DNA from 2 places in the Ruegeria sp. AM7 genome. Region 1 is predicted to be linked to the other one. Evidence: riboswitches for the same ligand, from Rfam matches in the RefSeq annotation. Region 1 holds a riboswitch; the other holds the start of a gene.

Region 1 (11,691 bases):
CGGGTGTTGGATCCTCGCGCCCCCAGGGCCGCCCGAGGTGGAAATCAATAGAGCCGTAGATATTCCTGCACTTCCCAATCGGTGACGGATTGGTGGTATCGCTCCCACTCGTCGTTTTTGTATTCCAGATACGAGTTGCGCATCACCGGTCCCATCACATGCGCGGCCATGTCGTCACCACGCAGCGCCTGAATAGCGTTCCACAAGGTACGCGGCAGGCGTCGAATGCCAAGATCAGCCAGTTCGCTTTCGGTTTTAGAATACAGGTCGAAATCGGTCGCAGGGCCCGGATCGATCTTGTTCTTGATGCCCTTCACCGCGCAGCTCAGATGCATCGCCATCGCAAGATAGACATTCATGGTCATATCGCAAGCGCGGTTCTCGATGCAGTGGCGGCTTTGCGGCAGACGGAACTGGGCCGAGCGGTTGTTGAACCCATAGGTGATATTGGTCGGCGCCCAGGTCACGGTGCCACCCTCGAACCCACCCACGCGCGGGACCAGACCGTTATAAGAATTCACCGTCGGACAGGTGATGGCGGTGATCGCCTCGGCGTGCTGCATCAGGCCGCCCACAGCCCAGCGGCTTTCATCCGACCAGTCGCCTTCGGAGGTTTCAAAGATATTCTCACCGGGGCGGCTTTCATGTTGCATCGACATGTTGATATGCGCGCCCGAGCGCCAGTCGCCCACTGTCGGCTTGGGCATAAAGGTCACGAAGCAGCCATGCTTCTTGGCAACCTCTTTCAAAACAATGCGCAGAAAGGCCAGCCGATCGGACATTTCCAGCATGTTAGTATAGTGGAAATCCAGCTCGAACTGGGAATAAGCGCCCTCGGCCACCACGTCGTGCAGGTTCCAGCCCAGCCCTTCGATAATGTCGATCATGTCCTTGAGGAAGGGCATCGAATCCACCGAATATTCCACGTCATAGCCAAAGGCCTGACGGCGCGGGCGCAGGCCCAGTGCCGGGTCGTCATCGAAGGCTTTCACCGGCTGACCGTTTTCATCGTATTTCATCACGATGAACTCGGGCTCGACCCCGGCATAGCCAATGTAACCTGCCTGCGCGGCCTCGTGCATGGCGCGTTTCAGGGCCTGACGGGGGCAGACGTTGTAGGGTGCGTCCTCCCAGTAGAGGTCCGAGAATATGATCGCCATCGATGTGTCCCACGGGCAGACATAGACCGCGTCCAAATCGGGAACCACCACTTGATCGCTGTCAGCGGGGCTCAGCTCGGGGACGTAAGAGATCGAATGCACGGCGAATTGCGGCCCCTTGCCCAGACACAGCGCCTCAAAATCGCTCATGGGGACGGGTTTGGTCTTTGGGATGCCGTGCAGGTCAATCCAAGCCCCCATCACATATTTGACACCCGCATCCTCAAGGCGCTTTTTAACCTCGGGGATCTTGGGCCGGTTGCGTTCGACCGCATCGTGAAAGCTGTCGTAATAGATTTTGGCAGTGGGATTGTCTTTTGGCATCTGGGCGTCCTCCTGTCAGCGGGCCGGGGCCCCGGCACTTAGCCGGGCACAAAGTCGTCGGGGTCGATGCCGGGCACCTGTGTGATACCGGCCAGCTGTTTCCAGTTGTGGGGATAGGCGGCATAGAAGATTACGCAGCGTTCATCCGCCTCGTAAGAGATGTGGTTGTCCTTGGGGATATACAGCACGTCGCCGCGGTTGCAGATGTATGTTTCCCCATCGCAGACCAGCCGGAACGTACCTTCCAGCACATAGATGATCTCATCACAGGTCAGATCCCACGGCACCTTGATGTTCTTGAGAACGTTGATCCCACCGCACATGGTCTTGCTGAATTCGCTTGTGACCATGGGCTTGATATAGGTGTCGCTGTCGCTTTCACCGATTGCGTTATAGCGATCCTCGACCAGATCCCATTTCATAAGTCTTGGTGCATTGCTCATGGGTCACGACCCTTCCTTGGCCAGATGTTTCAGAATGCTTTCGTTCAGCTCGACCTTGTAGCCGTCCGGGTCCTCGCAGAACGCAATGACGCGGGTGCCGTTCTTCATCGGACCGGCCGGGCGGGTGATATTCACGCCTGCGGCCGCCAGTTCTTCGCAGGCCTTGTAGACATCCGGTGTCTCGATGCAGATGTGGCCCCAGCCATTGCCCTTTTCATAGGGGTCTTCCTGATCCCAGTTCGCCGTCAGCTCCAACGTCGGGAACTCGGCTTCGGGGCCGTAGCCGATGAAGGTGTTGGTGAATTTACCCTCGGGGTAATCGGTGCGTCGCAGGACCTGCATGCCCAGAATGCCGCAGTAAAATTCCAGCGACTTCTCCATGTCCATCACTCGCATCATGGTATGCGCCAGACGGAACCCGCTGCTGATATTCTCGCTCACTTTGGTCTCCTCGATTCAGTGTTTTTCGAGTGTGGTCACATCCTGCGCCACCAGTTCCTGAAAGGCGCGCACGCTGTCTTCCCACGCGGGCGACAACACGCCCCCGGCCTTGGAAACGGTCGATGACCGACCAAGTTGCAGTCGCTCGGTCATCTCGTGATCTTCCTTGTGCACGTCCCACCACAGCTTTTTGAGGCCTTCGATCGCGTCGGGTGTCAGGGTCTGACCCTCGGTGGTGTAAAGCGCCCTTTTCTGGACCATCGTCCCCGGACCAGTTGGAATGTTCAGGTAAACCCCCATCTGGTCGGGAAAATACCGACCCAGAATGAAGTTGGGATACAGCGTCAGATAGCGCGAGCTGACCCCCAGACTGCCGGATGTCCCGATCTCTTCATCCAGATCGACCGCACTGCCAAGGCAGTTGCCGTCAACGATGGTATAGTGGTCGGCAAGCGGCTGATCCGTGGTCGAGGCATGGACGAACTGCACGTGATAGGGTTCGATGAAGTTCTCCATGACGAACTTCCAGTTGCATGCGATCTCTCCGAAATCGAGCGTTCCAATACAATCGACCTTGTCCCAGTCGATGCCCTCCAGACGCGCCTGCATCGAGGCGGAATAGGCATTGAAATCCGGTGCGTTGCCGTCGAGATTAACAAAAACCCAATCGTTCCAGACATGGCTGCGCACCGGCACAAGGCTGTTTTGCGACGCGTCGAACCCTTCAGCCTGATGCTCGTTTACACCGCCGAAATGGGGTGCGGCGCGCAGTTTCCCGTCCAAATCATAGGCCCAGGCGTGATATGGGCAGCGGATCAGCTTGCCCACATTCTTGGGCGCATCCACCAGCGTTAGGCAGCGATGGCGACAGATATTGTGAAACGCCCGGATTTCGCCCGTCATATTGCGGACCAAAAGCAGCGGATGCCCGGCCAGCGTGACCGGCACCGCATCCCCGGCGGCCTGCAATTCATGGACAAACCCGACACAGACCCAGTTGCGGGTAAAGACCGAGGCGCATTCCGCCTCCCAGAATTCCGCATCCTTGTAGGCCGCCGCAGGCAAGCCCCGTTTGGGTGTGGTTTCTTCGTAAAAAGACTCAAGCAACGAAGTGATCGTATTCATCGTTCAAGTTCCTGACGTAGGGTTTCAAAACCAAAATCGCGGGTGGGCTGCGAGTGTGTGTCCAATGCGGCTGTCAGGAAGTGAACTGCGAAATATTCACTCTGTCCACTTATTTTTACGAATTCATTAGGCGTTTTTGACGTAAAGACAATTTTATGTCGTATTTAGATCATTGATCTGTCGATTTCGTACTATCCTCACAAAGGAGTGATCCAGATGCTTTAGGGCAGCCGGGTCACGTCTATCAATTTCGAGAGGAGGTTTGGGGTATCTGCAGAATCGCGGTGTCGGCCAGAGGCGACGGACATCACCAAAGACCCCTACCCCATCGGCAGCAGGGCAAAAACAGGGCGCCCTGCTCGGTCAAGTGTCCAGCGTGTTGTCTTTTTCCCAACGCGAATAATGCGACAAGAACGAATTCCATACCAGATGTTTCATATACAGGTGCGCGGATGAGAATTCGGCCTCCATCATCGCCTTCAATTCTTTGTCCTTGTCGTATTCACGCAGGGCGTCTAGCGTGTACGGTGGCAGTTTGGGCACCACGTGTACACTGCGGCCTTCGGCATACATGTCGATGTCCCAGTGCTTGCCTGGATCCGCTTTGGATCGGATGCCGGACAGACCCACCGCGATGATCACCGCCAGCAATAGGTAGGCGCGAAGTTAGCGACAGAGCCAATACAGGTGAAAATCTGATGACATCCGATCTTAAGGTGTCATTGGGGCCCCAGCTGGAACAGATCCCAAGGGCAACCAATCTTTTTCAGCTCAAGGCTGAGTGCCCTCGTCTAGGATTGTAGAATCCACTGAAGTATTGGACGATGATGATTTATGCCCCCATGCGCATTTGCCGACACCATCGCCAGATTGACTCGGGTTCGGTCCGCAGTTTGCAGGTGTCGCCGGAGCCTAGACTCGGCTCCGGCGACAGTTTTCAGCTCTGTTTAGGTTCCAATGGAACGTAGAGATCACCGCCTTCTCGGAAACGCGCCGCCATTGCCTCCATCCCTTCTTTCTGTGCTTCGAAGCGGATATCGTGGCTGATGCGCATCGAGCAGAATTTTGGCCCGCACATTGAACAGAAATGCGCCACCTTGTGGGCTTGTTTCGGCAAGGTCTGGTCGTGGAATTCGCGCGCGGTGTCGGGGTCGAGCGACAGGTTGAACTGATCTTCCCAACGGAATTCGAACCGGGCGCGCGACAAGGCGTCATCGCGACGTTGCGCGCCTGGCAATCCTTTGGCCAGATCCGCCGCATGCGCAGCAATCTTGTAGGTGATGACACCGGTTTTCACATCATCCCGATCCGGCAGACCCAGATGTTCCTTGGGCGTGACATAGCAAAGCATCGCACAACCGAACCAACCGATCATTGCCGCGCCGATGCCGCTTGTGATGTGATCATAGCCCGGCGCGATGTCGGTGGTCAGGGGCCCAAGCGTGTAAAAAGGTGCCTCGTGGCAACACTCCAGTTGCTTGTCCATGTTCTCCTTGATCTTATGCATCGCCACATGGCCGGGGCCTTCGATCATCACCTGACAATCCTTTGCCCAGGCGATCCTGGTCAACTCGCCCAGCGTTTCCAACTCGGCGAATTGCGCCGCGTCATTGGCATCCGCGATAGAGCCGGGACGCAGACCGTCCCCGAGGCTGAACGATACGTCATAGGTGCGGCAAATGTCGCAGATTTCGTCGAAATGCTCATACAGGAAGCTTTCCTTGTGATGATGCAAGCACCACTTGGCCATGATCGACCCACCACGCGAGACGATGCCAGTCACACGGTTCACGGTCATCGGAACCATATGCAAACGAACGCCCGCATGAATGGTAAAGTAATCCACGCCCTGTTCGGCCTGCTCGATCAATGTGTCGCGGAACACCTCCCACGTCAGGTCCTCGGCGATCCCGCTCACCTTCTCCAGCGCCTGATAGAGCGGCACTGTGCCGATCGGAACCGGCGAGTTGCGGATGATCCATTCACGGGTGTTATGGATGTTGCGGCCAGTCGACAGGTCCATCACCGTGTCGGCACCCCAGCGAATTGACCAGACCATCTTATCCACCTCCTCTTCCATCGAGGAGGTCACTGCAGATGTGCCCATATTGGCATTGATTTTGACCAGAAAGTTGCGCCCGATAATCATAGGTTCGCTTTCGGGGTGGTTGATATTGGCGGGAATGATTGCACGACCTGCGGCGACCTCATCCCGCACAAATTCCGGGGTCACATAATTCGGGATATTGGCACCCCAATCATTGCCTTCGCGTTGTTCAGCCACAGCCTCGCGCAACTGGTTTTCACGGATCGCAATAAACTCCATCTCTGGTGTCACGATACCGGCGCGAGCATACGCAAGCTGCGTCACCGCCTTGCTATCTGTTGCCCGCAAAGGCCGTGTGCGCACCGGAAATTCCGGAGTCAGCCGGTCTCCTTCGACAAATCCGTTATCCTCAGGTTTAATCTCGCGGCCATCATATTCTTCGACGTCACCGCGTGCCTCGATCCACTTGCGGCGCAGCGGTGCCAGGCCCTGACGAATGTCGGTGACAACGCTCGGATCGGTGTAAGGACCCGAGCTGTCATAGACGGGCAGCGGCGGTTCTCCCGCTGTCGGGTGGACAGAGATTTCACGCATGGGGACGCGGATTTCCGGATGCAGCGCTCCATTCACGTAGATCTTTCTCGAAGCGGGCAATTCACCCGTAGTGATTTTGGGGTTGGGGCCATTCATGTTGGTGCTCCTCAAGCAATTCAACTCAAAAAGAGACCAGATGAGTTGTGGCTTGGGGAAACGAGGGGGTGTATGGCCCCCTTATTCGGAGAACGCCTGCCCGAATCCCTGGCCTGCGTACCCTAGCTTCCTACGCCAGTATCAACTGGGTCAGGTTCAAAGGGTCGCGTCGCCGGGCAATGCCCCGTCAGCCTCTCAGTCCCCTCGGTGGGACTCCCCTGCAAGAAAAAATGTACCCCAATTTGTATTGGGTAACAACGCGAAGCATCTGCTTTCGTCGGAGCTATAGGGTGTGGGGTTTCGTTTGCTCTGCCTCCTGAAAACCGGTGTGCTGTAAGCCGGAGTTTTCTGCCAGGTGTTTCCGGCTGGAAGAAGGACCGAAGGCGCTCATTCTGAAAAAGGACGAGCACGGCACGTCGGTTGCGGATATCTACCGCAACCCGTTCCAGGGGGCCTGATCGGCGACATCTTCAATCTCATACCCCATTTCTCCGACGCATGGCCCCAAAATGGCCAACAGCGTCGCATCGCTGTCGCCAATATTGAACGTCGCATGGACCACGTCCGCACCGATAAAAACTGAATCCCCCGGTCCCATTTCGCGCTTTTCTTCGCCCAGCCATTGTTCAACCTTTCCGGCGACACAATAGATGACTTCTTCCTGATCTGGGTGTTTGTGGAAATTGTGGCCCTGTCCGGGTTCGACGCTGACTTCAAGCACAGTAAGCTGACCCGCGCCTGTTGACGGCGGGTTGCTCATCCACCGCAATTTGCCCCAGTCAAGCACCTCTTGCGGCGTGTCCGCGGACAGCATGAATTTTCCGGTCATCAATGTTCTCCGATGTTTTTCAGTTATGCGATCGCAGCGCAGGTTCAGGTCTTCAGGCGGCGCCTTCCGATCGTACGGCACCACGGGTCAGTCTTCCGAACTCCTTGGTTTGTTCGGTGATTGCGCGTTCAGTCGGCAGGCGCTCCATGGATGACGCACCATAGAAGCCGTGGCAATCGGGGCAGAGGTTCAGGAATTTCTGCGCATCTTCCGGCTCGGCCAAAGGACCGCCGTGGCAGATAAAGATCAGATCGTCGCGATGGGCCCGCGCAGCGGCGGCCCATTCATTGTAAAGCCGGGCGCATTCGGCAATGTCAGGTGCGCTGTCTCCGGCCCCGATGGCCCCACCGGTTGTCAGACCGAAATGCGCCACGATTACATCCGCGCCCGCCTTGGCCATTTCTGCCGCGTTGTCTGCGCTGAACACATAGGGTGTGGTCAGCAGGTCGCGCTCATGCGCCTTGGCGATCATCTCGACTTCCATGTCATAAGACATACCGGTCGCCTCAAGCTCGCGCCGAAAGCGGCCGTCAATGATGCCGACGGTGGGAAAGTTCTGCACCCCGGCAAAGCCCATCGCGGCCAGATCGTCCAGAAACTTGTCCATGATGCAGAAGGGATCAGTGGCATTCACCCCGGCCAGAACAGGCGTGTTCTTGACCACGGGCAGTACCTCGCGCCCCATATCAACGACAATCTCGTTGGCATTGCCGTAAGACATATAGCCCGCCAGCGATCCGCGCCCGGCCATGCGGTAACGGCCCGAGTTGTAGATGACGATCAGGTCGATGCCGCCGGCCTCTTCGCATTTGGCGGACAGGCCGGTGCCTGCCCCGCCGCCGGTGATGACCTTGCCAGCGGCGATCTTTGCCCGCAAGCGGCCGAGGATGTCTGCGCGTCCCGTGACTGCCATATCAGGTATCCTTCTTGGTGTAGATTTCTTTGAAATTGCTGATCGCGGCCTCGGCAAAGGCGGGATCGTTGATGTGCATGTCAAGCTCGACCAGCTGCCGGTTGGGGGTCTGGTTCACCGTATCGCGCAGCGCCTGAAACAGCGCCTCGTTTGCGGCTGGGTCGTGAAAGGCCCCACCCTCGGTATCCAGCGCCGAGACCCCGCGCAGCGGCAGTAGGAACCGGACCGGGCCGTCACAGGCGTTCAGCTTGTTGCCGATCCACGTGCCGATCTGCGCGCATTCTTCGGGCGTCGAACGCATCAGGGTGACCTGCGCGTTGTGGTGATAGAAGTTCCGGTTCTTGAACTGCGCGGGCACCGAGTCAGGCGCCCAGAAATTCGCCATGTCCAGTGCCCCGCACGAACCCACATAGGGCAATTTCGTGCGTGCGATGCTGTCGAGCCGGTCCTCGCCCGCGCTGAGAAAACCGCCCACGATCAGGTCGCAGATTTCGGTGGTGGTGATGTCCAGCACCCCGGCCACATCGCCCTGATCGACCAGCTGCTCCATCGAGCGGCCACCGCTGCCGGTGGCGTGAAAGACCAGACAGTCAAAGTCATCGGACAGACCGTCGGTGATCGCCTGCACCGCCGGGGTTGTCACCCCGAACATGGACAGGACCAGAGCGGGCCGGTCATCGGGGGCTTCGGGCACCGGGTTGGCCATCATCCCCGCCAGCGCGTGCGCCGCGTTGCCCAGCAACCGGCGCGAGACGCGGTTCAGCCCCGATACATCCGTCACCGGGTGGAACATGTTCACATCCGACGCGCCCACATAGGCCGACACGTCGCCCGAGGCCAGCGTCGAGACCAGCACCTTGGGCACGCCGATGGGCAAAGCCTGCATGGCAGGCGCGATGATCCCCGAGCCGCCCGAGCCGCCCAGCCCAATGATGCCACCCAGATCGTCGCGGCCCAGCACAAAGGCGCTGAGCGCGCGCGACATCTCGGTCACGGCCTGCCCGCGATCATTCACGAACACCGCCGCGGGACCGTCAGGATGACACGCGGCGACACTGGCGGCGGTCACATCCACGCCGGCCTCGCCGCCTTTGGTGCCGACATTGACCAGCACGGTTTCGATCCCCGCCGCATCGATCAGGTCGCGCACATAGCGCAGTTCCGGCCTTTTGGTATCGGCGGTTCCGACAATGTAAGCTCTTTTTGTCATCGTCTCTCCCTCCCTCAGCCCGATTGTCCGGGTTCCAGCCCCAGATGGCGTTTCTGCATCGCCGGATCGTTTTCCAGCGCCTCTGCCGTCATCCGCTCGACAACTTCTCCGCCGACCATGATGGCCACGTCCTGCACGGCGGCCAGCGCCGCATGCATGTTCTGTTCGACCAGCAACACCGCAATGCCTTCGCCCGCGATCAGCTCGATCAGGTCAATCACATCCGAGACGATGGCGGGGGCCAGCCCCTCGGTCGGTTCATCCAGCACCATCAGGCGCGGGTTCAGCAGCAGCGCGCGGCCAATCGCCAGCATCTGCTGTTCGCCCCCCGACAGCCGGTCGCCCAGATTGCGGCGGCGTTCCTTCAGGCGCGGAAAGGTCTGGTACACCCGGTCAATCGACCACGCGCCGCCCTTGCGTTCGACGATCTTCAGATGTTCCTCAACCGTCAGCGACCGGAACACGCGCCGCCCCTGCGGCACATATCCGATCCCCATCTGCGCCCGGTGTTCGGGCGCAAGCCCCGAGATATCGGTGCCATCAAAGCGGATTTCCCCGGCCGAATGCGGATGCAGCCCCATCACCGCGTTGCACAGGCTGGTTTTGCCCATGCCGTTGCGGCCCAGAATGCCAAGCGGCCGGTCCCCAAGCTGCAGGTCGACCCCGTGCAGCACATGGCTGGAGCCATAGCGCAGGTCCAGACTGCGGATTTTCAGCAGAGCGTCAGTGGCCATGGGCACCCCCAATATAGACGCGGTGCACCTCTTCGTTGCGCATAATGTCATCGGGCGAGCCTTCGGCCAGCATGCGCCCGTTATACAGTACCGAAACGCTTTCTGAGGTTTGCAGCGCGATATCCATGTCATGTTCGATCAGCACCACGGTCACATCCCTGGGCAGCGACATCAGCAAGGCGCTGAGTTTCGGCCGTTCGGCCGGTGACAGCCCCGCCGCCGGTTCATCCAGCAGCAGGATTTTCGGGTTCTCGGCCAGCGCGATGCCGATCTCCAGCTGGCGGCGCTGACCGTGGCTGAGCTCGGACACTTCGCGGTCCAGCACATCGGTCACACCTGCGGTTTCGGCCAGCTGTTCGGCGCTGGCCAGCCGGTCATCTCCCGCCCGCAGCGGCAGCACCTGCCGCCATCCGCCGCGTACCCCGGCCACCGCCAGAAACAGCGTGTCGCGCACGGTCAGGCCATTGAACAGATGGGCGTGCTGATAGGTGCGGCGCAGCCCGCGTTGAATTCTTTTGTTGATCGGCTCGCGCGTGACGCTGTCGCCAAACAGCGTGATCGAGCCGGCCGTGGCGCTGGTATCCCCGGTCAATACGTTGAACAGGCTGGTCTTGCCCGCCCCGTTTGGCCCGAGGATCGCGCGCCGTTCGCCGGGACGGACGGTCAGGTCGATATCCTGCACCGCCCAGAACCCGCCAAAGCGTTTGCCAATGCCCCGGACCTCCAGGGCATTGGCATTGGTATGTGAGTGGTTTACGGGCACGAAGGGTTGTCCCGGCTGACCGGACCGGATGCCAGGAACGTCTCTTCGTCCTGTCCCAGCAGCTGATCCACGTCGCGCACAACCTTGACCACGCGGTTGCCCAGCGTGCCGTCTTCACGCTCGTAAACCTCGGTGACAAAGTTGTCGATCACGCCGTTGCGGTTCTTGTCCAGCCGCATGGTGCCGCCGGTCGGAGTGGTAAAGGTCAGGTCGTTCAGCGCCGCCCGGAAGGCCGCCTGATTGTCGGACAGGTCGCCATCCACCTCGTCCAGAGCCAGCATCGCGGCCTTGGCGCTCATGTAGTAGTGATGCGCAAACAGCGAGGGGGCCGAGAAGCCATCGGGGAAGGCTTCGGTATAGCTGGCGGTAAAGGCCTTCCATTCGTCGCCTTCAAAATCGCTGACCGTCGGGGTGCCTGCGGGGGCGCCGACCAGCAGTTTCTTGAACGGGCCTTTGGATTCCAGGATCGACTGGTCGATGGTGATCGAGCCGCCGATGATCGGCTTGTCGCCACCCGCCTGGCTGTATTGCGTCAGGAAGTTGACCGCATCCGCGCCACCTAGCGCCACGAACAGCGCATCGACATCCTGCGGGATCGAGTAGACGACCGAGGAATAGTCCTTGTTGCCAATCGGCGTCCAGAATTTCTCGGGCACCTTGCCGCCCGCCTCGCAGAACTCGGTCATGAAACCCAGAACCTGCGTGTAGGGAAAGGAATAATCCTCGGCGATCACGGCCACGGTTTTATAGCCCATGTCGTTATAGGCATAGTCGCCCACGCCGACCATCCACTGTGCGCCGTCGCCGCCGAAGCGGTAGAAGTCGTCAGAACTGTCGCGCAGGGTTGTATCCTGTGCCGCGCTCGATCCGTTCAGGAAAGTCACGCCGGGATAGGATTTCGACAGATCGCGCAGGGCCAGACCCTCGGACCCGGACAGCGGGCCAACGATGATGTCCACCCCGTCTTGCTCGATCAGTTTGCGGGCTGCGTTCACGGCACTGTCGGGGCTGG
Region 2 (11,691 bases), 590 kb from region 1:
CGACAAACCAATGCGGCGTCAGGGGTGCGTCGCCCTGCAGATTGACCACAATGTCGTATCCCGCGCCCAGATTGGCATGTGTTTCGGCGCAACGTTCGGTGCCATTCTGGCAAGTTTCCGAGGTCATCACGACCTCGGCCCCAAACGCCTCTGACGCTTCGCGGATACGGTCGTCATCGGTGGCGACAACCACCTTGTCGACGCCCGAAACCGAACAGGCCGCGCGCCAGGACCGTTCGATCAGGGTCATGGCTTTGCCGCTAGCCCCGGTCAGCGGCACCAGCGGTTTGCCCGGATAGCGGGTCGAGGCGTAGCGGGCGGGAATAGCGATGAGAACAGACATCAGGCCTCCTTCAGCTCAACACCCGGAGCGTAGGCGATGAAGAACGGGTTTGCATAGCCGTCCTTGCCGTAGGTCAGGGGGGAATGATCGTCGAACCGCACCACTTGTCCGCCCGCACCGGCCAGAACAGCGTGGCCTGCGGCGGTGTCCCATTCCATCGTACGGCCCACGCGGGGGTAGAGGTCTGCTTCGCCTGTGGCGACCAGACAGAATTTCAGCGACGAGCCCGCGCTCTTGCTGTCCTTGACCTGATATTTGTTGATGTAATCCTCGGTCGCCTGATCCCGGTGCGACTTCGACGCCACGATCATCAACGCCGAATTGTCCGGTTTAGAGACTGATATCGGCAACACATCCCCCGCTTGTGCCTTGTCCAACGTGCCGGTTTCCTCGACCGATTGGCCATCCGGTTGGGTATAGAACATACGCCCTTTAGCGGGTGCATAGACAACGCCGCGCGTCGGTACGCCATTCTCGACCAAAGCGATGTTTACCGTGAAATCGCCGCGCCGGTTGATGAATTCCTTGGTCCCGTCCAGCGGATCAACGATCAGGAACGTTTCGCCTTTCTCCGAATGCGAGGCGGCCTGTTCCTCGGTCACCAGCAGAATATCGGGAAACGCAGCGCGCAACCCGGCCGAAATCAGAGCGTCTGCAGCCTCATCCGCTTCGGTCACGGGGCTGGCATCGGATTTGACTTTGACGTCGAAATCATCTGCCTCATAAATCTCCATGATCTTGTCGCCAGCTTCCAAGGCGAGGCGTCGAATGACGGGGATGAGGGCGTCGTAGGTCACAACAATGCTCCGTTCCAGTGATTTGTTGATCGAAAATCCTGACGGCCTTATGATGCGCCGGTTACGGAACGGCAAGAAATTCGTGGCAAATTGCAGGCGATTCAGCGGGAAAGAGTGCGTACGTGTTTTATTTTGAGCGAAATAAATCGCTGGTGGGCGGTGCCTTTACCACACTTGAGCTGATCTATCATGCGGTCGTGCGCAGCATCCGCTCGCAGCGGTCGAATGCTGTGCTGGCCGTGATTATGAACATTGTGCAAATTCTTGCGCTGGTCACGGTGTTCTATCTGATCATGACCTTGGTCGGTAAAATTACGGGTGTTGCGAAGATTCGCGGTAACCCGATCCTGTTTTTGCTGTCCGGGGTATTTCTGTTTCTGACCCATGTGAAGTCTGTCAGCGGTGTGTCTGGGGTTTCAACGGGCAACAATCCGATGATGTTGCATTCTCCGATGAACATGATGGTGTCGCTTTTGGCCGCGGCCCTTGGGACATTATATACTCAGCTCGTTTCGATCCTGGTGATCCTGTTTGTATACCACGTCGCGATCGAACCGCTTGAGGTGCAAGATCCGGGCGGTGCTTTCTACATGCTGGTTTTGGCATGGTTCACGGGATGCGCTGTAGGCGTTGTTTTCATGGCGCTGAAGCCTTGGCTGCCAACTTTTGTGTCCATTTCCTCGACCGTGTACCGGCGTATGAACATGATTTTCTCGGGCAAGATGTTTGTAGCCAACAGTTTGGGAGGGTTTACTTTATTGATGTTCATCTGGAACCCGCTGTTTCACATTATTGACCAGTGCCGCGGGTTTGTGTTTCGCAACTACTTTCCGCGCAATACAAGCTGGGAGTACCCGCTGTGGGTCGGACTTGTCTTGCTGCTGATCGGGTTGCTGGGCATTTTCTTTACGCGCCAGCATGTCTCGCAAAGCTGGGGTGCCCGCAGTTAACGTGCAACACGCAAAGTCAGATTGATCCGCCCCCCTTTGGGCAGCAACCGGGATGATCCGAACCTAATTCGGTCTATGCCATGATAGGCCAGGCGCGCAGGTCCGCCCATGATTACGACATCACCCGAGTTCAGCCAGATCGACTCGGTCTTGCCGCCGCGGGTGGTATTGCCGATGCGAAACAGCGCGTCGTCACCCAGTGAGACAGACAGAACGGGCCATGAAAAATCCGCCTCGTCCTTGTCCTGATGAAGCCCCATGCGCGTTCCTTCGCCGTAGTAGTTGATCAGGCAGCAATCGGGATCGCGTTCGGATGATGCGAGGTCCCGCCAGATATCAAGGATGGGGTCGGGGATAGCAGGCCATGACATGCCTTTAGGGTGCAGATCCTGATACCGATATCCTGCTTTATCTGATACCCATCCCAAAGATCCGGCGGATGTCATGCGGACTGACATTTCCTTGCCCGAAGCCGTAGTTGGTCGAAACAATGGTGCAGATTTCAGAATCGGCCGCAGCAGATTGACCAGTTGCGCCTGAGCGGGCCCGTCCAGATAAGCTTTTCTTATATCGAAATCGCGCAAAAGCAGCCGTGCCATCCAAGATTCCCCAATCCTTGCCAAAACCTTGCGAAAAAAGGCCACAGATTCCCGAAAACCTGCGATTTACACCGCTTGCAGGCTTTTGGTCTCGCCCTTATATACGCCGGGACGCGTGATGGTGTAGGGCTATTGCGCAATTGAGATCGAGGCAGGGATGCCATAACGGGTCCCGGCCTCGGGACATCGCCTTGAAGAGAAAGGGATCGAACATATGAGTAAAGTAATCGGGATTGACCTGGGAACCACCAACTCGTGCGTGGCCATCATGGACGGCTCGCAGCCGAAGGTCATCGAAAACGCCGAAGGGGCGCGGACCACGCCCTCGATCGTCGCCTTCACCGAAGATGAGCGACTGGTCGGTCAGCCTGCTAAACGTCAGGCGGTCACCAACCCCGACAACACGATCTTTGGCGTCAAGCGCCTGATCGGTCGTCGCGTGGATGATGCCGAAGTCGAAAAAGACAAGAAAATGGTGCCGTACAACATCGTCAATGGCGGTAACGGCGACGCGTGGGTCGAAGCCCGCGGTGAAAAGTACTCCCCAAGCCAAATCTCGGCCTTCACACTGGGCAAGATGAAGGAAACCGCAGAAAGCTATCTGGGTGAGGAAGTCACACAAGCGGTCATCACCGTTCCCGCCTATTTCAACGACGCTCAGCGTCAGGCCACCAAAGACGCCGGTAAAATCGCCGGTCTCGAAGTGCTGCGGATCATCAATGAACCGACAGCTGCTGCTCTGGCCTATGGTCTGGATAAAGAAGAAACCCAAACCATCGCGGTTTATGACCTTGGTGGCGGTACCTTCGACGTGACCATTCTGGAAATCGATGATGGTCTGTTCGAGGTCAAATCGACCAACGGTGACACCTTCCTGGGTGGTGAAGACTTTGACATGCGCATCGTCAACTACCTGGCGGATGAGTTCAAAAAGGAACACGGTGTCGACCTGTCGCAAGACAAGATGGCTCTGCAGCGTCTGAAAGAAGCTGCCGAAAAAGCCAAGATCGAGCTGTCCTCGACCTCGCAAACCGAAATCAACCAGCCTTTCATCTCGATGGGTGCCAACGGTCAGCCGCTGCACATGGTCATGAAGCTGACCCGTGCCAAGCTGGAGTCGCTGGTCGGCGACCTGATCAAAAAGTCGATGAAGCCTTGCGCCGCTGCTCTGAAAGACGCCGGTCTGTCGGCTGCTGATGTGGACGAAGTTGTTTTGGTCGGTGGTATGACCCGGATGCCGAAAGTGATCGAAGAGGTCACCAAGTTCTTCGGTAAAGAGCCCCACAAAGGCGTGAACCCCGACGAAGTTGTTGCCATGGGCGCCGCCATTCAAGCCGGTGTTCTGCAGGGCGACGTCAAAGACGTTGTTCTGCTGGACGTGACCCCGCTGTCGCTGGGCATCGAGACGCTGGGCGGCGTGTTTACCCGCCTGATCGACCGCAACACGACCATCCCGACCAAAAAGTCTCAGGTCTTCTCGACGGCCGAAGACAACCAGAACGCCGTAACCATCCGCGTGTTCCAGGGTGAGCGTGAAATGGCTGCGGACAACAAGATCCTGGGTCAGTTCAACCTTGAAGACATCCCGCCCGCACCGCGCGGTATGCCTCAGATCGAGGTGACGTTTGACATCGACGCCAACGGTATTGTCTCGGTTTCGGCCAAAGACAAAGGCACCGGCAAAGAGCAGAAGATCACCATCCAAGCCTCGGGTGGTCTGTCCGATGCGGATATCGAAAAGATGGTCAAGGACGCCGAGGAAAACGCCGAGGCCGACAAGGAACGCCGCGAGCTGGTCGATGCCAAGAACCAGGCGGAAAGCCTCATCCACTCGACCGAGAAGTCGATGGAAGAACACGCCGACAAGGTCGACCCGACCACCATCGAAGCGATCGAGCTGGCGATTGCCGCGCTGAAGGACGAGCTGGAAACCGAAAATGCCGACAAGATCAAGTCGGGCATCCAGAATGTCACCGAAGCCGCAATGAAGCTGGGTGAAGCCATCTATAAGGCGCAGTCCGAGGACGGCGAAGAAGAGCCGGCCGCAGCTGATGCCGCGCCGGGCGAAGATGACATTGTCGACGCCGAGTTCGAAGATCTGGACGACGACAAACGTAACTAACGGCTCATAGGGCCAATGCGGGCCGGTCCGTTCTCCGGGCCGGCCCATTTACGTTGAGGCAGAAGGACATACTGATGTCAAAACGCGACTATTACGATGTGCTCGGCGTAGCCAAGGGCGCATCGGCGGATGAGATCAAAAAAGGTTTTCGCAAGAAGGCCAAGGAATTGCATCCCGACCGCAACAAGGACAACCCGGACGCTGAGGCCCAGTTCAAAGAAGCGAACGAGGCTTATGACATCCTGAAGGACGCCGAGCGCAAGGCAGCCTATGACCGTTTCGGCCACGCGGCCTTTGAAAACGGTACCGGTGGCGGCCGTCCTGGCGGCGGCTTTGGTCAGGGCGATTTCTCGAGCGCGTTTTCCGACGTGTTCGACGATCTGTTCGGCGATTTCATGGGCGGCCAACGTGGCGGAGGCGGTGGGCGTCGCGCGGCGCGCGGCTCGGACCTGCGCTATAACTTGCGCGTGACGCTGGAAGAGGCGTTCTCGGGTCTGCAAAAAACCATCAATGTGCCTGCCGCTGTGGCCTGTTCGGCCTGTGATGGCTCGGGTGCGGAAGGTGGCGTAGAACCCACGACCTGCCCCACCTGTTCAGGCATGGGTAAGGTCCGTGCGCAGCAGGGCTTTTTCACGGTGGAACGCACCTGTCCGACCTGTTCGGGTCTGGGCCAGATCATCAAGAACCCCTGTAAATCCTGTGGCGGTGCGGGTCGCGTGGAAAAAGAACGCGCCCTGTCGGTCAATATTCCAGCCGGTGTCGAAACCGGTACGCGCATTCGCCTAGCGGGCGAGGGTGAGGCTGGAATGCGGGGTGGCCCTCCGGGTGATCTGTACATCTTCGTCGAAGTGTCGGACCATAAACTGTTCGAACGCGACAGCGTGAACCTCTATTGCCGCGTACCTGTCAGCATGGCCAAAGCAGCTCTGGGTGGGTCGATCGAAGTTCCCACAATCGATGGTGGACGCGGTCGCGTGCAAATCCCGGCAGGCAGCCAGTCTGGCCGTCAGATGCGCTTGCGCGGTAAAGGTATGCCCGCTTTGCGCGGCGGCGGTGTAGGGGACATGTTCATTGAACTTGCGGTGGAAACGCCGGTAAATCTGACAAGCCGCCAGAAAGAGCTGTTGAAAGAGTTCGACGACTTAGGTGAAGACAACCACCCAGAGTCTAAGAGCTTTTTCTCGTCCGTCAAATCTTTCTGGGATGGAATGAAGGGCTGAAAAGCCGGGTAGGGGGCTCTGCCCCCGCCGCCCGTTTCGGGCGACTCCCCCGAGGTTTTTATAGCCAGATGAAGCAGGGGATCCGAACTTTATCTGGCCACAAGTAGCTCGGAACGTGAGGCAGAGCCTCGCAGAATCCTCTTGATTATTTCTCGCGTGCCTGAAATGTTCCGCACCAACCGTTGGGGTGCCTCATACAAGGGGCTGAGAGGTGCGATCGCATCAACCCATCGAACCTGATCCGGGCAATACCGGCGGAGGGAACGGTCGCCAAATTATGGACGTTTTCTACGCCACGATTGCCCAAGATTATCTGGAGCAACGATATGGCGCCTATTGCCTTAACGATAGCGGGTTCGGACAGTGGAGGGGGGGCCGGTATCCAAGCCGACCTCAAGGCCATGTCTGCTCTTGGAGTGTATGGTGCCAGCGTGATCACGGCGATCACGGCGCAAAACACGCGGGCGGTGACGGCTGTTCACGGTGTTCCGTTGGATGTGATTGCAGCACAGATTGAGGCCGTGCTTTGCGATCTGGATGTGGGGGCGATCAAGATCGGGATGCTGGCAACTCCTGAAATAATCCGAACCGTGGCTGACAGTATCACCGGGTTCGGCGGTCCGATTGTGCTCGACCCGGTCATGATCGCCAAATCGGGTGATTCCTTGCTGGCTGAGGACGCGGTGCAGACGTTGCGTGATGTGTTGGTGCCGTGTGCTTCTGTGCTGACGCCGAATTTGCCCGAGGCCGCATGTTTACTGGGCTTGTCGGACGCGGTGACTACAGAACAGATGATCGAACAGGCGCTTGCGCTATGCGACCTTGGTGCTCAGACCGTGTTGATGAAGGGGGGGCATGGAAAGGGTGACGTCTGCCATGATCTTTTGATAGATCGGACGGGCTTGATCGCTGAATTCTCGGCCCCCCGCCGTCAAACCAAAAATACGCATGGCACCGGTTGCACGTTGTCTTCTTCGGTTGCGGCGGGATTGGCGAAGGGGTTGTCAGTTCCCGACGCAGTCGCGCAGGCGCACGAATACCTGCAGGGTGCGATTGCACAAGCAGATCGTTTGAACATTGGGCATGGTCATGGGCCGGTGCATCATTTCCATCAGGTTTGGCCTGCGTGACGATCTGGTCGGTCATAGGTTCAGGCGTGGCTGGTCTGGCTGTGGCCAGCGAAATGGTCTCGCGCGGGGCACAAGTGCAGGTTTTTGACCCTGGCGGGCCACCTGGAGCGCATGGTTGTTCTTGGTGGGCCGGTGGGATGCTAGCCCCATGGTGCGAGTATGAAAATGCTGAAGAGCCAGTGATGCGTTTGGGGCAGACCGCGTTGGATTGGTGGGCCGCGCGGACTCAGGTGCAACGGTGTGGGACGTTGGTTGTGGCCAATCCGCGTGACCTGCCTGATTTGCGGCGATTTGCGCGCAGGACGGAAGCATTCGTCGAAGCTGATCAATCTGAAATCGCTGAGTTAGAGCCTGATTTACATGATTTTCCCAAGGGTCTGCACTTTGCGCAAGAGGCACATCTTGATCCGCGTCAAGCGCTGCATGACCTGTATCGCCAGTTGCAGGATCAGGGCGTTGTGTTCCACCGGAAGCTTGCGCCTTCACGGTTGGAAAACGCAATTGACTGCCGGGGGCTACACGCCCGCGAGGTCTTGCATGATCTGCGAGGTGTGAAGGGTGAGATGTTGGTGATCCGCTGCCCCGAGGTCACTCTGACCCGGCCGGTGCGGTTACTGCATCCCCGGATGCCACTTTACATCGTTCCGCGTGGTGATGGCGTCTACATGCTGGGTGCGACGATGATCGAGAGCGAGGACAGCAGCCGCATCACCGCGCGGTCTATGCTGGAACTGCTCAGCGCGGCTTATGCGTTGAATCCGGCCTTCGGCGAGGCCGAGGTGCTGGAGATTGGCGTCGATCTACGCCCTGCCTTCCCCGACAACCTGCCGCGTATTCGGCGGTTGGGGCATACGATTTACGCCAACGGTCTTTATCGCCACGGCTATCTACTGGCCCCGGCTTTGGCGCGGGGTGTGGCCGATCTGGCGCTTGAAAACAAACATTCGGAGATGGTCGATGAAGATCGTACTTAATGGCGAGACCCGAGAAATAACGGCTCTGACGCTGGCGGAAATGTTGGTTGAATGCGGATTCTCGGGCCGGGTCGCAACGGCGGTGAACGAGGAATTCGTTCCTTCGAGCCTGCGCATCGGGCACGAACTGGCGGATGGCGACCGGGTCGAGGTCGTCGCACCGATGCAGGGGGGCTGAGGATGAAGACGTTTTACGGCACAGATTTGCCCAACCCCTTGATGCTGGGCACGGCGCAATATCCAAGCCCGGCCATTCTGGAGCAGGCGTTTCGGGAAAGCGGGGCCGGCGTGGCTACAGTGTCGCTGCGACGGGAATCCGGGGCGGGACAGACATTTTGGCAGATGATCCGCGATCTGGGCGTGCATGTTCTGCCCAACACCGCCGGGTGCCACACGGTCAAAGAGGCTGTGACCACCGCCCATATGGCGCGCGAGGTGTTTGATACCAAATGGATCAAGCTGGAACTGATCGGTCACACGGACAGCCTGCAACCGGATGTGTTCCAACTGGTCGAAGCTGCCCGCATTCTGACCGAGGATGGGTTTCAGGTTTTTCCCTACACAACCGACGATCTGATTGTGGGCGAACGCTTGCTGGCTGCAGGGTGTGAGGTGCTGATGCCCTGGGGCGCACCGATCGGGTCGGGACGGGGGTTGAACAACGAATATTCTTTGCGGGCGATGCGGGCGGAATTCCCGGATTTCCCGCTGGTGATTGATGCGGGCATTGGCCTGCCCAGTCACGCCGCGCGCGCGATGGAGTTGGGTTACGACGCCGTTTTGCTGAACACCGCCGTGGCGCGCGCGGGTGATCCGCCGGCGATGGCGCGGGCCATGATGCAGGCGACCCTTGCCGGGCAACTGGCCCATCAAGCCGACCCGATCGAGGCGCGCGACATGGCTGAACCCTCGACCCCCGTGATCGGAAAGGCGTTTCTGTCATGAGCCTCGACCGGTTCTACCCGATTTTCGATCACTCGGACTGGCTGCGGCGGATGCTGCCATTGGGCGTGAAACTGGTGCAGCTGCGCGTAAAGGATCAGCCCGATGCGGTGGTGCGTGAACAGATTACCCTGTCGCGCGATCTGTGCCGCCAGCATGGCGCGGTTCTGGTGGTGAACGACTATTGGCAGGCCGCGATTGAGGCCGGATGTGACTGGATTCACCTGGGGCAGGAGGATCTGGACGAGGCCGATCTGAAAGCCATTCGAAAGGCTGGACTGAAACTGGGCGTATCGACCCATGATGATGATGAGTTGGAACGCGTTCTGGCCATGGACCCGGATTATGTGGCGCTGGGGCCGGTCTATCCGACCATTTTGAAAAAGATGAAGTGGCATCAGCAGGGTCTGCCGCGCGTCACCGAATGGAAGGCGCGGGTGGGCGATATCCCTTTGGTCGGGATCGGCGGGATGAGCGTCGAACGCGCGTCGGGTGTTCTGCAGGCGGGGGCGGATATCGTCTCGGTCGTGACAGATATCACCCTGAACACGGACGCCGAAGCGCGCGTGCGCCAATGGATCGAGGTCACCCGATGAGCCGTTATGCCCGCCAAACCATCCTGCCTGAGGTAGGGGCGGAGGGGCAGGCGCTTCTGTCCTCGGCGCATGTGATTGTTGTAGGGGCCGGAGGGTTAGCTGCGCCGGTTTTGCCCTTGCTGGCTGGGGCTGGTGTCGGGCGGATCACGGTGATGGACGGGGATACAGTCGATCTGTCCAACCTGCATCGCCAGACTTTGTTTACGCAGGCGGATTGTGGTCGACCCAAGGCTGATGTGGCGGTTGAGCGCTGCCGGAGCTTGAATGATGAGATTAACGTTGAAGCTCTGAAACAGGCTCTAACAAACGAAAATGCGCCCAATATGGCGACGCAGGCTGATGTGATCCTAGATTGTGCGGATAGCTATGCGGCCAGCTATATTCTGTCGGACACGTGTCTGGCGCAGGGGAAACCGTTGATCAGCGCCTCGGTGCTGGGGTTATCGGGCTATGTTGGTGGGTTCTGCGGAGGGGCACCCTCGCTGCGCGCGGTGTTCCCTGACGCGCCGGATAGCGGAGCGAGCTGCGCAACCGCCGGTGTACTGGGTCCGGTCGTAGGAACGATTGGCGCGATGCAAGCACAGATGGCGCTGAACCTGATCCTTGGGATCGCGCCCTCGCCCTTGGGGCAGATGGTGCAATATGACGCCCGTACCCTGCGCACCAGCACCTTCCGGTTTGACACCGCGCCCGAGCCGAATAGCTGTTTTCGGTTCGTCTCCGCCAGCCAACTCAGCACGGATGACCAGATCGTCGAGCTGCGAGACAAGGTCGAGGCCGTAACCCCAGCGCACCCCAATGCGCGGCGGGTTTCGCCTGAAAATTTGCAGGAAATAGACCCTAAACAGGGTAAAAGACTGGTCTTGTGCTGTGCAACCGGTCTGCGTGCATGGCGCGCTGCTGAACAGATTCAACCGGATTGGCCGGGCGAGATTGTCCTCGTCGCGGCCTCGACCTCGTAAAGAAGGATACGCGAGATATGAAAAAGCTAATCACCGCCATCGCTCTGCTGGCCGCCGCGCCGGCCTGGGCCGAGGACAAGATGACCGTCCTGCTGGACTGGTTCATCAACCCCGATCACGGCCCGATCATCGTGGCTCAGGAAAATGGCTATTTCGCCGAGCAGGGGCTTGAGGTTGAAATCGTCCCGCCCGCCGATCCTTCTGCCCCGCCGCGTCTGGTGGCAGCAGGTCAGGCTGAACTGGCGGTTTCGTACCAGCCGCAGCTGCACCTGCAAATCCACGAAGGGCTGCCGCTGAAACGGGTGGGCACACTGGTTGCAACCCCGCTGAACTGCCTGCTGGTGCTGGAGGACGGTCCGATCAAGTCCTTAGCCGACCTGAAGGGGAAAAAGATCGGCTTCTCGGTCGCGGGCGTGGAAGAGGCCATTCTGACCGCCATGCTGAATGCCCATGGTGTGGCGCTGGACGATATCGAATTGATCAACGTGAACTTCTCGCTCTCGCCATCGCTGATGACCGGGCAGGTGGATGCGGTGATCGGCGCGTTCCGCAATTTCGAACTGAACCAGATGGATATCGAAGGTGTCGCGGGCCGCTGCTTTTACATCGAGGAAGAAGGCGTGCCGCCCTATGATGAGCTGATCTATGTGGCCAACCCCGAAACCATGGATGCCGACATGATCGCGCGTTTTCTGGCCGCGACCGAGAAAGCCACGCAGTATATCGTCAACAACCCGGAAAAAAGCTGGGAGATTTTCGCGGCCACGTCGCCCGAGCTGCAGGATGAGCTGAACGCCCGTGCATGGGTCGACACGCTGCCCCGTTTTGCCTTGCGTCCGGCTGGTTTTGACGCTGGTCGGTACGCACGGTTCGAGGCGTTCCTGAAAGACAGCGGCATGATCGACAGCATCAACCCGGTCAGTGACATCACCATTGATGTGACCGCGCAATGAGCAGCTACGGCAAAGCCTTCGCGCTGATGCGGGATGATCTCCCTGGCCTGTGGCGGGTTTACACCCATCACGCCTTCGTCGAAGGCATGAAGGACGGCACGCT

What was found. A riboswitch is a leader RNA that binds a small molecule or an ion and turns the genes downstream of it on or off. The one in region 1 is predicted to bind thiamine pyrophosphate.
Region 2: another riboswitch for thiamine pyrophosphate. It lies ahead of thiD (bifunctional hydroxymethylpyrimidine kinase/phosphomethylpyrimidine kinase); the one in region 1 lies ahead of thiC (phosphomethylpyrimidine synthase ThiC).

What each region holds. Positions count from the first base shown of each region.
Region 1 is NZ_JBQFJE010000003.1:2,508,080-2,519,770, forward strand. Features, by position in the region: gene ACR3EG_RS16490 (glutamine synthetase family protein) at 45-1,484, opposite strand; gene ACR3EG_RS16495 (cupin domain-containing protein) at 1,523-1,927, opposite strand; gene gloA (lactoylglutathione lyase) at 1,931-2,368, opposite strand; gene ACR3EG_RS16505 (aromatic ring-hydroxylating oxygenase subunit alpha) at 2,384-3,493, opposite strand; partial or broken gene ACR3EG_RS16510 (type III glutamate--ammonia ligase) at 3,857-4,150, opposite strand; gene thiC (phosphomethylpyrimidine synthase ThiC) at 4,431-6,230, opposite strand; TPP riboswitch at 6,341-6,460, opposite strand; gene ACR3EG_RS16520 (cupin domain-containing protein) at 6,661-7,059, opposite strand; gene ACR3EG_RS16525 (phosphoenolpyruvate hydrolase family protein) at 7,112-7,972, opposite strand; gene ACR3EG_RS16530 (Tm-1-like ATP-binding domain-containing protein) at 7,974-9,182, opposite strand; gene ACR3EG_RS16535 (ABC transporter ATP-binding protein) at 9,197-9,916, opposite strand; gene ACR3EG_RS16540 (ABC transporter ATP-binding protein) at 9,906-10,679, opposite strand; gene ACR3EG_RS16545 (ABC transporter substrate-binding protein) at 10,670-11,691, opposite strand, start outside.
Region 2 is NZ_JBQFJE010000003.1:3,100,094-3,111,784, reverse strand. Features, by position in the region: gene ACR3EG_RS19515 (3-deoxy-manno-octulosonate cytidylyltransferase) at 1-343, opposite strand, end outside; gene cysQ (3'(2'),5'-bisphosphate nucleotidase CysQ) at 343-1,140, opposite strand; gene ACR3EG_RS19505 (ABC transporter permease) at 1,263-2,090, shown strand; gene ACR3EG_RS19500 (alpha-ketoglutarate-dependent dioxygenase AlkB family protein) at 2,087-2,689, opposite strand; gene dnaK (molecular chaperone DnaK) at 2,904-4,811, shown strand; gene dnaJ (molecular chaperone DnaJ) at 4,886-6,031, shown strand; TPP riboswitch at 6,205-6,311, shown strand; gene thiD (bifunctional hydroxymethylpyrimidine kinase/phosphomethylpyrimidine kinase) at 6,358-7,161, shown strand; gene ACR3EG_RS19480 (FAD-dependent oxidoreductase) at 7,158-8,135, shown strand; gene thiS (sulfur carrier protein ThiS) at 8,119-8,313, shown strand; gene ACR3EG_RS19470 (thiazole synthase) at 8,316-9,080, shown strand; gene ACR3EG_RS19465 (thiamine phosphate synthase) at 9,077-9,673, shown strand; gene ACR3EG_RS19460 (ThiF family adenylyltransferase) at 9,670-10,635, shown strand; gene ACR3EG_RS19455 (ABC transporter substrate-binding protein) at 10,653-11,588, shown strand; gene tenA (thiaminase II) at 11,585-11,691, shown strand, end outside.